3 regions of the Salipaludibacillus agaradhaerens genome follow, and region 2 is predicted to be linked to each of the others. Evidence: riboswitches for the same ligand, from Rfam matches in the RefSeq annotation. Region 2 holds a riboswitch; each other region holds the start of a gene.

The links. A riboswitch is a leader RNA that binds a small molecule or an ion and turns the genes downstream of it on or off. The one in region 2 is predicted to bind lysine.
Region 1: it holds a riboswitch for lysine, as region 2 does, so the genes downstream of both, BK581_RS16980 (Na+/H+ antiporter NhaC family protein) here and dapA (4-hydroxy-tetrahydrodipicolinate synthase) in region 2, are expected to answer to the same signal.
Region 3: it holds a riboswitch for lysine, as region 2 does, so the genes downstream of both, lysA (diaminopimelate decarboxylase) here and dapA (4-hydroxy-tetrahydrodipicolinate synthase) in region 2, are expected to answer to the same signal.

What each region holds. Positions count from the first base shown of each region.
Region 1 covers NZ_KV917378.1:3,705,176-3,709,795, forward strand. Annotated here, with positions in the region: gene BK581_RS16970 (ABC transporter ATP-binding protein) at 1-579, opposite strand, end outside; gene yunB (sporulation protein YunB) at 1,057-1,863, shown strand; lysine riboswitch at 1,940-2,120, shown strand; gene BK581_RS16980 (Na+/H+ antiporter NhaC family protein) at 2,215-3,771, shown strand; gene BK581_RS16985 (sodium-dependent transporter) at 4,111-4,620, shown strand, end outside.
Region 2 covers NZ_KV917378.1:508,543-513,162, reverse strand. Annotated here, with positions in the region: gene BK581_RS20405 (hypothetical protein) at 1-61, shown strand, start outside; gene BK581_RS02435 (hypothetical protein) at 74-274, shown strand; gene BK581_RS02430 (flavodoxin family protein) at 414-1,028, opposite strand; lysine riboswitch at 1,215-1,403, shown strand; gene dapA (4-hydroxy-tetrahydrodipicolinate synthase) at 1,548-2,435, shown strand; gene BK581_RS02420 (GNAT family N-acetyltransferase) at 2,734-3,186, opposite strand; gene pflB (formate C-acetyltransferase) at 3,723-4,620, shown strand, end outside.
Region 3 covers NZ_KV917378.1:823,416-828,035, forward strand. Annotated here, with positions in the region: gene BK581_RS03880 (peptidylprolyl isomerase) at 1-182, opposite strand, end outside; gene lysA (diaminopimelate decarboxylase) at 283-1,629, opposite strand; lysine riboswitch at 1,739-1,919, opposite strand; gene BK581_RS03890 (spore germination protein) at 1,995-3,482, opposite strand; gene sigF (RNA polymerase sporulation sigma factor SigF) at 3,563-4,318, opposite strand; gene spoIIAB (anti-sigma F factor) at 4,333-4,620, opposite strand, start outside.

The DNA.
Region 1 (4,620 bases), 3.2 Mb from region 2:
GATGATTGTTTGATTATTTTCTCGATTGAATCTTGATATTAATCCGAGTATTTCGTCGGCTTTCCCTCTATCTAAATTTCCTGTCGGTTCATCGGCTAATAAAACAGAAGGTTCATTGACTAACGCCCTGGCTATGGCAACTCGTTGTTGTTGACCGCCACTCAGCAAATTAGCACGCTTTGGACCAAGTTCTTTCAATCCGATAGAATCAAGTAATTCTATAATAATTTGGTTATTCTTTTTACCATCTGCATGAAGAGGGAAAGCTATATTTTCCTCTACACTTAATGTAGGGAGCAGTTGGTAATTTTGAAAAATAAAACCTAGGTATTTTCTACGAAATATAGTTCTTTCTTTTTCCGTCATATTACTTAAATTACTCTGATTTATTACTATATCTCCTTCAGTAGGGACATCAAGCCCCCCTAAAAGTTGGAGTAATGTACTCTTTCCAGAACCACTTGGTCCCATTACAGCCACAAATTCGCCTTCTTTAACATTCAAATCAAAGCCCTTCAAGACGTGTGTTCTTTCTTGTCCCTGTGTAAATTCCTTTTTCAAGTTTCTAACCTTTATCATGGGTTAATTCCTCCTATTCTTCTAATGAAATTATATACTAAGTATATAATTTTCGAAAGAGGAATCGTTTTAATTTCTTTATACATTATATGTTAACTATAAATATCTTAAATATCATATATCCTAAATATCATATATACTTAATATGTATGGTATTTAGGGGAGATACCCATCCATAAAGTTTGAATATTTCTGCTGTTGACTTTAATATAGTCGGAACAATTAGCTAAGTTATTGACGAAATTAGGTATTAAAAAATTACGCTTCACGGTTTAAGAGATACTCATGCATTATTCTATTTTCTCAAGACATAAAATATTGAATATGTATCCAAACGATTAGGACACAAACATACATACTACACAGAATTATTATCTGGAACTTAACGCCTTGAGATAAATCCCCCAGCACTCTACAATATATTTCGTTGTACAATCCTCCTTTGTTGCATAGATATTAAAAGAAGGGGGAATGACCATGTTAACTCTCCGCACCATTCGGCCGCGCCGTAAAAAGAAAGGACCTCTTCCATTTCGTTATGTCTTTATGATCTCTTTAATCATTTTTATTATCTTGACGGTACAAGGGTTAATAATCGTTGAGAAAGGGGTCCGACCTACATTATTAGCCATTGCTAAAACGGAAACGCAACGTATTGGGACACTGGCAATCAATGATGCCATTTCTCGACATATTTTAGAAGATACTGATATGGAAGACCTTGTGGAATACGAAAAAGATGATGAAGGCAATGTGATTCTTGTTCAGTATAATCCCGTTATTTATAATCGTGTTTTACAAGAAACCACGAAGAGAGTACAAAATTATTTAAATGATATTGAGCATGGACGCGTGCAAGATATGCGTATCCCAAATGAAGTTGATGTAGATCGAGATGGAGCGACCTTTTCGGAGGACGGTATTATACATATGATTCCATTAGGTCAGGCGACTAACAATGCATTGTTGGCGCACTTGGGGCCGAGAGTGCCCGTCAGATTATCAGCAATCGGGGATGTGAAATCACAATTGAAGGAGAATATTGTCCATGTGGGGATTAACAACACTTACATGAGTGTATCAGTTGACATTGAAGTGGATGTTAAAGTGGTCATTCCATTTGCTACTGATACAGAAGTGGTGAAAACATCGATCCCTGTAGCGATGGTGTGGATTCCTGGTGAGGTACCAGACTTTTATGGTGGAACAGGTGGAGAAGGTGGTATGACACCGGCAGTCATCCAGCGACCAGAAGAGCTAGACATAGAAGATTCCATTGACTAACTATTGAATTATGACCGTTATTTTGATATTATAGTTCTCGGTCTAATAATTAAATACTGTCAGCATACCTCATCAAGAATGGGGTAGAGGCGCGAAATTTATGAGTAATGATCAAGAGCTAGGACAGCTATGAGGGGTCATGAAAGGAAATTTTGCCGAAGCATTTTATTTCGTCCAAAATAAAGGAGCTGGGGTTGCATTGAATAAGTGCAACACTGTCACTTTCGGGAAGACCGGAGTGGAGGACTACTTTTTACCTTGACGAGGATGATTTTCCTGACTTCAATGAAGCAGCAAGAACACACCTCTTGCTGCTTTTTGTGTTGGTATTTTAGAGGAGGAAAGAGAAAAATGGAACATGGTATTTTATCATTACTACCGCCAATTTTAGCATTAGTAATGGTTATCGTGACAAAAAGAGTCCTATTCTCCCTAGGGGTAGGGATCGTTGTAGGTGCCCTTATGATTAACCAAACTGAAGAACTATTTATTAATCAGGCATTGTCGCAAGTTGGAACAATTGTGACAAACATCTTTTATGTTGATGGTGGGATAAACACTTGGGAATTTTATATTATTTTATTTCTTTTAATTTTAGGGATGATCGCGTCTCTTATTTCCATAAGTGGCGGAAGTCGGGCATTTGGAGAATGGGCCTTAACAAAATTTAAAACCCGTATTAGCGTTCAAATAGCATCGGCTGTTCTCGGTCTGCTCATCTTTATTGATGATTACTTTAATAGCCTGACAGTGGGAAATGTAAGTAGGCCTTTGACGGATAGGCATCGTATTTCGAGAGCCAAATTAGCTTATATCGTCGATTCGACGTCAGCACCAATTTGTGTTATTTCTCCTGTTTCTAGTTGGGGAGCTTCCATCATTACAATTATAGCTGGCATATTTGCAACACATAATTTCACAGAGTATGGTTCTCTTCAAGCCTTTTTACTCATGGGCCCAATGAACTTTTATGCTGTTTTTACGATCTTGTTAGTTTTTGCAGTTGCTTATTTTAAATTGGACTTTGGCCCAATGCGCGTGCATGAAAATAGAGCTCTCTCAACTGGAGAAGTAGTGGATAAAACAAAAGGTCCTATCCCTGGGGATAGCAACTTAGATAAGAATGATAAAGAAGGTTATGTTGGAAACCTATTGTGGCCTATTGCAGCACTTATCATGTCTACAAGCATTTTTATGGTTATCACTGGTATAGAAGGGACAGAAGGTAGTGCTACATTATTAAAGGTATTTGAAAATACAGACGTGGCAGCCTCATTATTATATGGTGGTCTAGTTAGTTTAGTGATTACAATTGTGATTGTGTTAGTTCGTAGTCTATCGGTGAGGGACATGGGGATCGGCCTTTGGGCCGGTATTAAATCCATGCTTCCGGCAATATATATTCTCATATTTGCATGGACGATTATAGAAATTATTGGTGAGTTGGGCACTGGACAATTTTTGGCAGGCATAGTGGATGAACATGTATCACTTGCTCTTTTGCCAGCTTTACTATTTGTCCTAGCAGGTGTGATGGCATTTAGTACTGGGACGTCGTGGGGAACATTCGGTATTATGCTTCCTATTGCTGGTGATATAGCGGCCGCCACAGATATGTCTTTAATGCTTCCAGTATTGGCGGCTGTTCTTGCAGGGGCAATATTCGGGGATCACTGCTCACCAATTTCGGATACAACTATTTTATCGTCAACAGGTGCAGGTAGTCATCATATTGATCACGTATTAACGCAATTACCTTATGCGCTCATAACAGGAGCTATATCCATTTTAGCTTTCTTAGCCTTAGGGGTGACAGGGAGTTTATGGTTAGGTTTATTAGTTGGTGGTATTTTATTTACTCTCACCGTCTTTTTGCTACGCATCATCACCTTACGATTATCCGTTTAATGGTAAAAGATAAACGATTCCGTTCCAGTCTAGGCTGGAACGGTTTTTTGCGTGCAAAATAATGAAATAAAAGGCGTGTATACATTATGACTGTAAAATAATATATTATCGGGGCCGTGATTATTTATGAAAACCCTATCTAAATAAATTCCAATTTTTAGATTTTTATATAATATTCCGAAAATACTTTACTTTCAATTATCTGATAACTATAATAAGATAACGTAAGTTAAATCATTTACCTAGATGTTGATAATTTTTAAGGGGGAAACTCGTGCCATTAGTCGGTAAATGTATCAATAAAAGTCACTTTGTAAAAGAGAGAGAGGAGTTAGTAACATGAACAATGGGAGAGAAAGATGGGCTAGTGGACTTGGATTTATTCTTGCGGCTGTTGGCTCAGCGGTAGGATTAGGAAATATTTGGCGTTTCTCGTACGTAACGGGGGAAAATGGGGGAGCTGTCTTTTTATTAATTTATATTTTATGTATTTTCCTCATAGGGCTTCCAGTATTACTAGCTGAATTTTCTATAGGTCGTAAAGGCCAAGCTGACGTCGTGCAGTCATTTAGTGCAACGACGCCCTCAAAGGTGTGGAAAATAGGCGGTATACTCGGCGTATTTACATCATTTTTAATTTTATCGTTTTATGGCGTCATAGCTGGTTGGATCAGTTATTTCTTGTATAGTTATATAACAGGAACAGCCGGAGCTGTACCTGAAGGTGAGTTCGGTGATTTCTTTGGTGAATTTATTAGCGGAGACATAGCACCTGTTTTTTGGCAGTTTTTGTTTATGGCGTTTGTTATTGCTATTGTGTTCTTTGGTGTTAAAAAAGGGATTGAACTT
Region 2 (4,620 bases):
TGGAAGTGACAGAACAACTATCTCAAAAATTCAAGAGAATGATAAACACCGATCACGTTAGGAGATATGACTGATGGATAAACAAGAAAAAGAAATGGCTCCTTATAAAGACAGAGATCGTTATTTTTTAGATGTGGATCGCATGATCAATGAAGGACTAGGGGGAGGGACTGTAAATAATAAAGAAAATTCAGGCATAATTGAAGAAGCACGTGAGTTAGGTAAAGAATCTCCTCCTCAAACAAACAGGCAGGATGATGGTACGAATAAGTAATAGGAACTGCTGTTACTCTGAGTAAATTTTTACTGAATGGTAACTACCAAAGAACCATTTTGCCCATAAAACCGTCAAAATACAGAGAGGGCGTCCAAATAATTATTTGGCACGCCCTTTTGCAATGGATGATGAGGGATTAAGTATTTCCTTTTGTGGGAATCGGAGTTGCCTTAAACATTTTAGCAAGATGAGCGAGGTTATGACTCATGACTGAGACATTTTCTTTCGTAAAATCACTTTCCTGTCCCGCTTCCAAATAGGAAGGCCCTGGCCCTGCTTCTCCGACCCAATATGCTTCCCCATTAGGAGGAATAGTAAAACCTAAATGCTGTAAAACAAAAATAATCGTTTTAGCAGCCTGTTTACCGCCATCTTCATTCCCCGTCACAATAGCTCCTCCGACTTTATTATAATAAATAGGCTGCCCATAATCATTTGTCTCGTCGCTAGAGGCATCTAATTTTTCCAGTATAAGTTTACATATACTGCTTAATTCTCCTTGCCACACCGGGGTGCCAATTATAACTATGTCGGCTTCTTTTAACTTATTAAAGAGCTTCGGCCATTCATCATCGGCACCCATATCCGGTTCCATCCCAAAAGGAAGATGAAAGTCAGCAATACGTATCTCTTCTGTTGTCACACCTTCATCTTCCAAAATTTGTCTCGATTCTTGAATTAAGCCACTTGTATTAGACGTTTCATCACCTGTTTTCAATGAAGTATTAAAATACAATGCTTTTATCGTCATCAAAACCCCTCCAAATCTTATTATAATTGTGACATTCCCCTTGGTGTGTCAGTTAAACATCTCGTTTTTACTCATACTATAGTCACATTAATGTTATTTTCGATAATCAACACCCATATTTTATTGAAAAATGATAGAGTTTCTGATACAGTTGAGTCAAAGTTCATATTTACTTCAATTTTTTGAAGTGAGTTTAGAGGTGCAAGCGTTCATCAGTAGATGGCTGGAAGAGGATGAGCTCTTAAGAAAGTCGTGGAAAGGGAAGCTTGCCGAAGCAGCATTCGTCTCATACCGAGTGTTGTTGGGTCTGTTATTGAATAAATGCAGAACTGTCGTATAGTTTTACCACAAACTATATGGAGGGCTATCTCACGCTGGATGACCGTTATCTATCCACGCAGCAACGAGACCCTCGTTGGTGCTTTTTGTATGTCATACGGTTCATCATGCGATTTAGCTCTATTCAGGAACTTGGTGTCACCCATTATGGGGACAAACTTTTGAATAGAGGTGTTGTACATGAATTTCGGACACATTTTAACTGCAATGGTAACCCCTTTTGATCATGAAGGAAACATTGACTATCAAGCAACAAAAGACTTGATTAATCACCTACTCTCAAACGGCTCTGATGGTATTGTCATAGCTGGTACGACTGGCGAATCTCCGACGTTGTCCATCCGTGAAAAAGCAGAGCTATATAAGTTTGCAGTAGAAACAGTCTCTGGTAAGGCGACTGTCATAGCAGGTACAGGAACTAACAGCACGCGAGCCGCTATAGAGCTAACCAAATTAGCAGAAGAAGCCGGAGTCGATGGTGTCATGCTTGCTACTCCGTATTACAATAAACCAAATCAAGAAGGTATGTACCTACATTTCAAAGCGATTGCAGAATCTACTGCACTACCCGTTATGCTCTACAATGTTCCTGGTCGTAGCGTTGTAAACTTGCTTCCTGAAACTGTCATACGTTTGTCAGATATCTCAAATATCGTCTCAATTAAAGAAGCAAGTGGCAACCTAGATGCCATGACAGAGATTATCGCCAAAACGCCAGAAAGCTTCTCATTATACAGTGGAGATGACAGCTTAACACTACCTGTGATGGCTATCGGTGGTAATGGGGTCATTTCAGTCGCTTCTCATATTGTTGGTAATGAAATGAAAGCGATGATAACTGCTTATGAAAATGGCGACACGATATATGCTCAAACTCTACACCGTGAATTGGTGCCTATTATGAATGTCATGTTCTCTGCGCCAAGTCCGGCACCGGTTAAAGCAGCACTAGAAATGAGCGGCGTAAAAGTGGGGTCAGTTCGCTTACCAATGGTTCCACTGACACCTGACGAATCACAACTCGTCTATAAAACCATTCAGCATAAAATATTTTCTTCAGCCGTATAAAACGAAACTTCAATCAGTGGGCGTTTACGGACGGTTATCTGTGATAAATATTAACCCCCATGTTCAAAAAGGACCTTTTTGAACATGGGGGTTCTATAATATGAGTGTTAGAACGTCCTAATGGTTTGATAGCACTACACCTAATATTCCTTCCACGGGCGAGAAAATTGTTTTACCGACTACTCATCAATATCTTTTTCTATAAACGAACTTCTCACTTAAATACTCTATCAGTCAGTAGCAAATGTATAGTTAATGTAATAGACTTGTCACAAGGAGTGGTCCATTATAAACTATGCTAAACTAATGCTTTAGATAGTCTGACCATATCCATACATTGGATGCCATTTTCATAAATAGGTTCCGCATAATGGTCAAGGAAAAAGTTTGTTTCCACACCCGTTATACGAAAGCCACATTTTTGATAAAAAGCCAGTTGATCGATACTCGAATTGCCCGTACCAACTTCTAACCCTTTATAACCCCGTTGTGTCGTTAACTCAACAGCATGGGCAATGAGTTGTTTTCCAATCCCTCTCCCCTGCCATTCTTCTGAAACAGCAATGCATACTATTTCAGCCGTCGCGCTATCTCGCTCGACAAATATGTAAGCACCCACCATTGTATGCTGTTGCATCATACAGTAGCATTCACCGTCTTCAAAATGCTTTTTAACGTTCGCTTCACTTGGATCTGCCTGCATTAGAAGAGTTAAAAGAGACTGATCATATTTGAGACATTTTTTGAACATGTTTATGGTCTCCTTATTACATTTATGATTTAGAAATAATTTAACACTATTTTATCACAGATAAGCATTTTCGCAGGACGCGAAGACGTTAGTTTGTGTTCCTTATCAGTGGGAGAAGAACGGAAACTCCCACTGATTGAAGGTTCGTTTTATCATACAGTAAAAACATATTTTGTAATGCCATTTTTTTCTGCTTCATCCCCCCGCTATAACAGTATGTACTTCATTCTGTTATATTGCTGGAATCGCTTAACATAGTGTCATCACCTTATATTTTAATAGAGTATTTATATAACAATTATCTATTTACGAATCTGTTATAGTTAAATTTCACCTCTGTTATATAGTCAAAAAAGTGTCACATTTCCCCCTTGTTCACGAATGATTTTAAATTTATACTTAAGATAGAAGTTATATGTGAATCCATTCACAATATTATCATTCTAAAGTTAAGCGACCCTTTGTTTACGATATTATGAAAGATGGAGGCGTTAATCATGGGAAAAACACTTGAAAAATTAAACGAATCTGCTTGGATGGCTTTCAATGGTGGCAGTTGGGAAAATGACATTAATGTACGAGATTTCATTCAGAAAAACTACACACTTTATGAGGGGGATGAAAGCTTTTTAGAGGGTGCAACAGAGGCTACTGACGAGTTATGGAAACAAATTATGGCTTTAACAGCTGAAGAACGGGAGCGTGGCGGCGTTTATGACTTAGATACGTCTATCGTGTCCACGATCACATCTCACAAAGCTGGTTATTTAAACAAAGATAAAGAGAAAGTTGTTGGGGTACAAACAGATGTCCCTTTTAAACGTTCTATGCAGCCTTATGGTGGTATAAGAATGGCTAAAGCCGCTCTTCAATCTTACGGCTATGAATTAGATGAAGAAGTTGAGAAAATTTTCACTGACTACCGTAAAACACATAACCAAGGTGTTTTCGATGCCTATACACCGGAAATGATGTTAGCTAGAAAAGTTGGGATCATCACAGGTTTACCTGATGCTTACGGCCGTGGTCGTATTATCGGTGATTACCGACGAGTAGCACTATATGGTGTAGATCGTCTTATTGAAGCTAAAAAAGAAGAAGTTGCAGATCTTCCAACTAATATGTCTGAAGACGTTATTCGTTTACGCGAGGAACTCGCAGAGCAAATGAGAGCTTTAAACGAATTAAAAGAGCTGGGTACCATTTATGGATTTGACATTTCTAAACCAGCAACAAACGCTACAGAAGCTTTCCAATGGCTCTATCTCGGTTACTTAGCAGCTATTAAAGAACAAAATGGTGCTGCTATGAGTCTTGGGCGTGTCTCAACCTTCCTTGACATTTATATTGAACGTGATCTTGAAACAGGTGTTTTAACAGAGCAAGCGGCACAAGAGCTTGTGGACCACTTTGTTATGAAATTACGTCTCGTAA
Region 3 (4,620 bases), 310 kb from region 2:
GTACCTTGAGGACATCCGCCTTGAGCTACAAAGCCAGGAATAACACGATGGAAATTTAATCCGTTATAAAAACCTTCATTTGCTAATTTTTCAAAGTTAGCCACTGTGCCCGGTGCTTCATCTGGAAAAAATTCAATAACAACTTTTTCTCCTGTTTCAAATACAATTTCGCCTTTTTTCATGTTGGAAGACCTCCCATTATTGTGTAAATCAGTCAGACTTCTTTATTCTACCTTACATTGAGTTAGAATGAAACTCATGAGACTATATCTAAATGTTATATTATTTATTTACAGTTGAATCCACATCTTTAAGTTGACACTGATGACGGTATGATCGCTCGTGGCGCACTAAGTCACTAAACGTCTCTCTCTCAATAACACATGTGTGTTCTCCACCTTCCACAAAAACCACAGCAGGACGAAGAATACGGTTATAATTATTGGCCATAGCATAACCATATGCACCTGTAGAAGAAACTGCAAGAATATCACCTTGAACAGCTGGTGGTAACTTAACATCCCAGATAAGCATATCGCCACTTTCACAGCATTTGCCTGCGATAGATACGAGTTCTGTTTTTTCATCGTTTGCTTTATTCGCTAAAACAGCTTCATATTCTGCCTGATATAATGCTGGACGAATATTATCAGTCATCCCCCCGTCTACAGATAGGTATGTCCGTACATCGGGAATATCTTTTCTAGCACCTATACGGTAAAGTGTCGTACCAGCTTCCCCGACTAGTGCCCGCCCTGGCTCAATCCAAATTTCTGGAACTGGCATTTTCAGTTTAGCTGCCTCGCTTTTCGCCGTTTCTACCATTTTGTCAACATAGACATGTAAAGGCAATGGATGGTCGTTCTCTCCATATCGAATACCAAAGCCGCCCCCCACATTTAACACATCTGGATAGTAGCCCATTTCCTGATGCCACCGGGCTATTGATAAGTAAATTGCTTTCACCGCTTCTTCAAAGCCTTCCGCTCGAAAAATTTGTGATCCTATGTGTGAATGGACACCTTGTAAGTAAAGATACTCATGATTAAGTAACATTTTAATCGCCTTTTCAGCTTGACCACTGTTCAGATCAAATCCAAATTTGGAATCTTCCTGTCCAGTTGAAATATATTCATGTGTGTGTGCTTCTACACCCGGTGTAATTCGAATAAGAACTTTCATCGGCGTTTTCATAGATTCAGTCATAGCCATTAGCCAAGATAGCTCTGTAAAGTTGTCAACAACAATACACCCAATTCCTTCTTTTAAAGCCATTTCCAACTCATCAGGCGTTTTATTATTACCATGAAAATGAATTCTCTCGGCTGGAAAACCTGCCTTCATAGCGGTAAACAGTTCCCCACCAGAACAGACATCTAAACTTAAACCCAGTTCTTCAGCTAGCTCTATCATAGCAATACAGCTAAATGCTTTACTTGCATAAGCTACTTGATAATCTACACGTTGTTGTTCAAAAGCTTTCTTAAAAGCTAACGCGCGATCGCGAATGTCTTTCACATCATATATATATAACGGAGTGCCATAATACTCTGCTAATTCAGTAACATCGACGCCACCTATCGTTAAATGTCCAAAGTCATTAATATAGCTCGTGCCGTATAAACCCACATTAATCCACTCCTTTAGTCACTCGTATTACTAATATAAAACAAATAAAAAGAGAAATGAATATGAAACACATTCATTTCCCTTAAGCTCAACGCAAAGAACAGTGTGCTTTCAGGGTAGTGCTCCACCACATTTATAAGCAGTGACAGTGTACAGAATGTTCAACTGTACCCCAGCTGGTGGAATGTAAGGAGGCATTCTCCAACTTCGGCAACTCGGCCTTTCCATTGTTTTCAAAGCCTCCTTAGCTCCCACAATGTACTGTTCCTCATTGCACCTCTACCTGTTTCAGAAAAGGTGAACCTTTTCTTGTCAGTTTTATAAACATTATCATACTCAAAGACTTCATGCAACTGCTTTGCGTGTTAGCTTTGTTTAATCGGGTCTTTTGGTTTAACGATACTTGGTCTACGTCGTTTTAATGGAATTGGTTGACGGATTAAAATATCCCAAAAGGCTTTCGGATAAAAGGGCAGAAAGGGCCACAAATACGGTGCATTTAAAGGCTTCGTTCGAGCTATAAGGATGAAAAAGACTGTTGTAGCAATAACAAAGCCTGGTACTTTAAACAATGCAACAGCTATGAGGACGGCTATCCTTAAAATTTTTAATGCAATCGCCATTTCATAACTTGGTGTTGCGAACATACCAATGGCAGCAAAGGCTACATATAAAATAACTTCTGGGACTAACAAACCCACCTCAATGGCAATTTCACCAATTAGTAAAGCCGCTACTAACCCGAGAGCTGTCGCTAAAGGTGAAGGTGTATGTATTGCAGCCATCCTTAATAATTCAATTCCTAATTCAGCAAAGACCATTTGAGCAAATATAGGTACATTTGTTGTTTCTTCAGGCCCAATGTAGTGCAATTGTTCAGGAATGAGTGATGGTTCTAGCACCATCAATAGCCATAATGGCAAAATGAATAACGCAAATATCATACCTGAAAAGCGTACCCATCGAAAAAAAGTGCCAACTATAGGGGCTTGGCGATATTCTTCCGCATGCTGCACATGATGAAAAAAAGTAGCTGGAAACACGATGATACTTGGGGATGTATCCACAAATAAAATAACATGACCTTCCAACAAATGAGTAGCTGCTACATCAGGCCTTTCTGTATAGCGTACCATCGGAAACGGATTAATTCCTTGCTTCACGACGAACTCTTCAACCACTTTGTCTGCCATTGTTAACCCGTCTATATCGATCGCTTCTAATTCTTTTCGAACAATGTTCACAAGGTCTGGGTCAGCAACCCCTTTAATATACGATAAACAGATATCTGTCTTTGATCTTCTTCCAACTTGCATCATTTCATTGCGTAATCTTTCATCCCGAATTCGACGTCTAGTTAACGCCGTATTTTCAATAATATTTTCCGTATACCCATCGCGGCTTCCCCGTACAACTCGTTCTGTATCAGGTTCTTCAGGTCCACGTCCAGGATAACTTCGTACATCTATGACAATGGCTTCTGCTTCACCTTCAATGAGAATAAATATAAGCCCCGAGAGCATTTGCTTAATAGCTGTATCTAGTGTATCAGCATACTCAACTTGTACGTGGGTCAGTCGATTTTCAATCTGCTCTCTGACTTTATTAGTTCGCTTTCTTTCTGTAGCGTCTAAAAACATGAGCTCTTTTAACAGCTCAATGATATATTCGATATCGCAAAGACCATTAACAAAATAAAATTGGACTTCCTTATCGAGTACATGAATCTTTCTAATCCCTACGTCAAAGCTTTCACCAATACCCACTCGTTCTATTATCCGGCGCTCATTTTCGTGGATATCTGTAACAAATGGATGATCAATTTTTGTTTCATCCAGCTCATCACGACTCAAGTCAATCTCTCCTTTCCATAATTACATGTGACATGTTTAGTATGAGTGAAAAACACAATTCAATACAAAAACAGCTCAACTTAATCGTTGAGCTGTTCTTTCAATTGAATGAGAATTTTCTTTTCAAGTCGTGAAACCTGTACTTGAGAGATTCCAAGTCTTTCTGCTACCTGAGATTGTGTTTGATCTTTATAATACCTTAGAAAAATAATTAACTTTTCACGGTCTGATAGTCTGTCAATTTCATCTTTTAACGCTATTTTATCGAACCACTTCGTATCATTTTCATCAGAAATTTGGTCGAGGATAGTAATAGGGTCACCATCATTTTCATAGACTGTTTCATGAATAGAGGCTAGTTGCCGATTGGCTTCTTGAGCAAATACAACTTCTTCAGGGCTGATGTCTAACTTATCGGCTATTTCTTGGATAGTTGGTACTCTACCAAACGTTTTTGCTAGCTCATCACTCATTTTGCGAATATGATTCGCTGTTTCTTTAATTGATCGGCTTACTTTTACTGTGCCGTCATCTCGAAGAAAGCGTTGAATTTCTCCAATAATCATAGGGACGGCATAAGTAGAAAATTTGACATCAAAAGATAAATCAAACTTATCTACTGATTTAATTAAGCCAATACACCCAATTTGAAATAAATCCTCTTGGTCATAACCCCTATTTAAAAAACGTTGTACGACTGACCAAACTAGTCGCGTATTGTGACTGACGATACGGTCACGAGCCTTTTGATTACCTTGTTGCGCTTCTGCGATCAATTTTTTTACTTCCTCATCTTTTAAATACTTCTTCTGATTATCTTTAAATTCTACATTCATCATAGGGAGTCCTCTCAATTACAGAGTACATTTTGTTTTGACAGGCGTTTAACGAGTGTGACAGTCGTGCCCTCTAATCGGCTCGATTCAACTGAAACGTCATCCATAAAGTTCTCCATAATTGTAAATCCCATACCACTTCGTTCCAGTTCTGGCTTCGATGTATATAATGGCTGCCTTGCCTCTTCCAAATTTGAAATACCTAAACCCTCATCACGGACTACAAGATGGACTGTTCCGTCTACTAACTCAACCTCGACATAAACAATCCCTTCATCGTTTTCCCCGTAACCATGAATAAT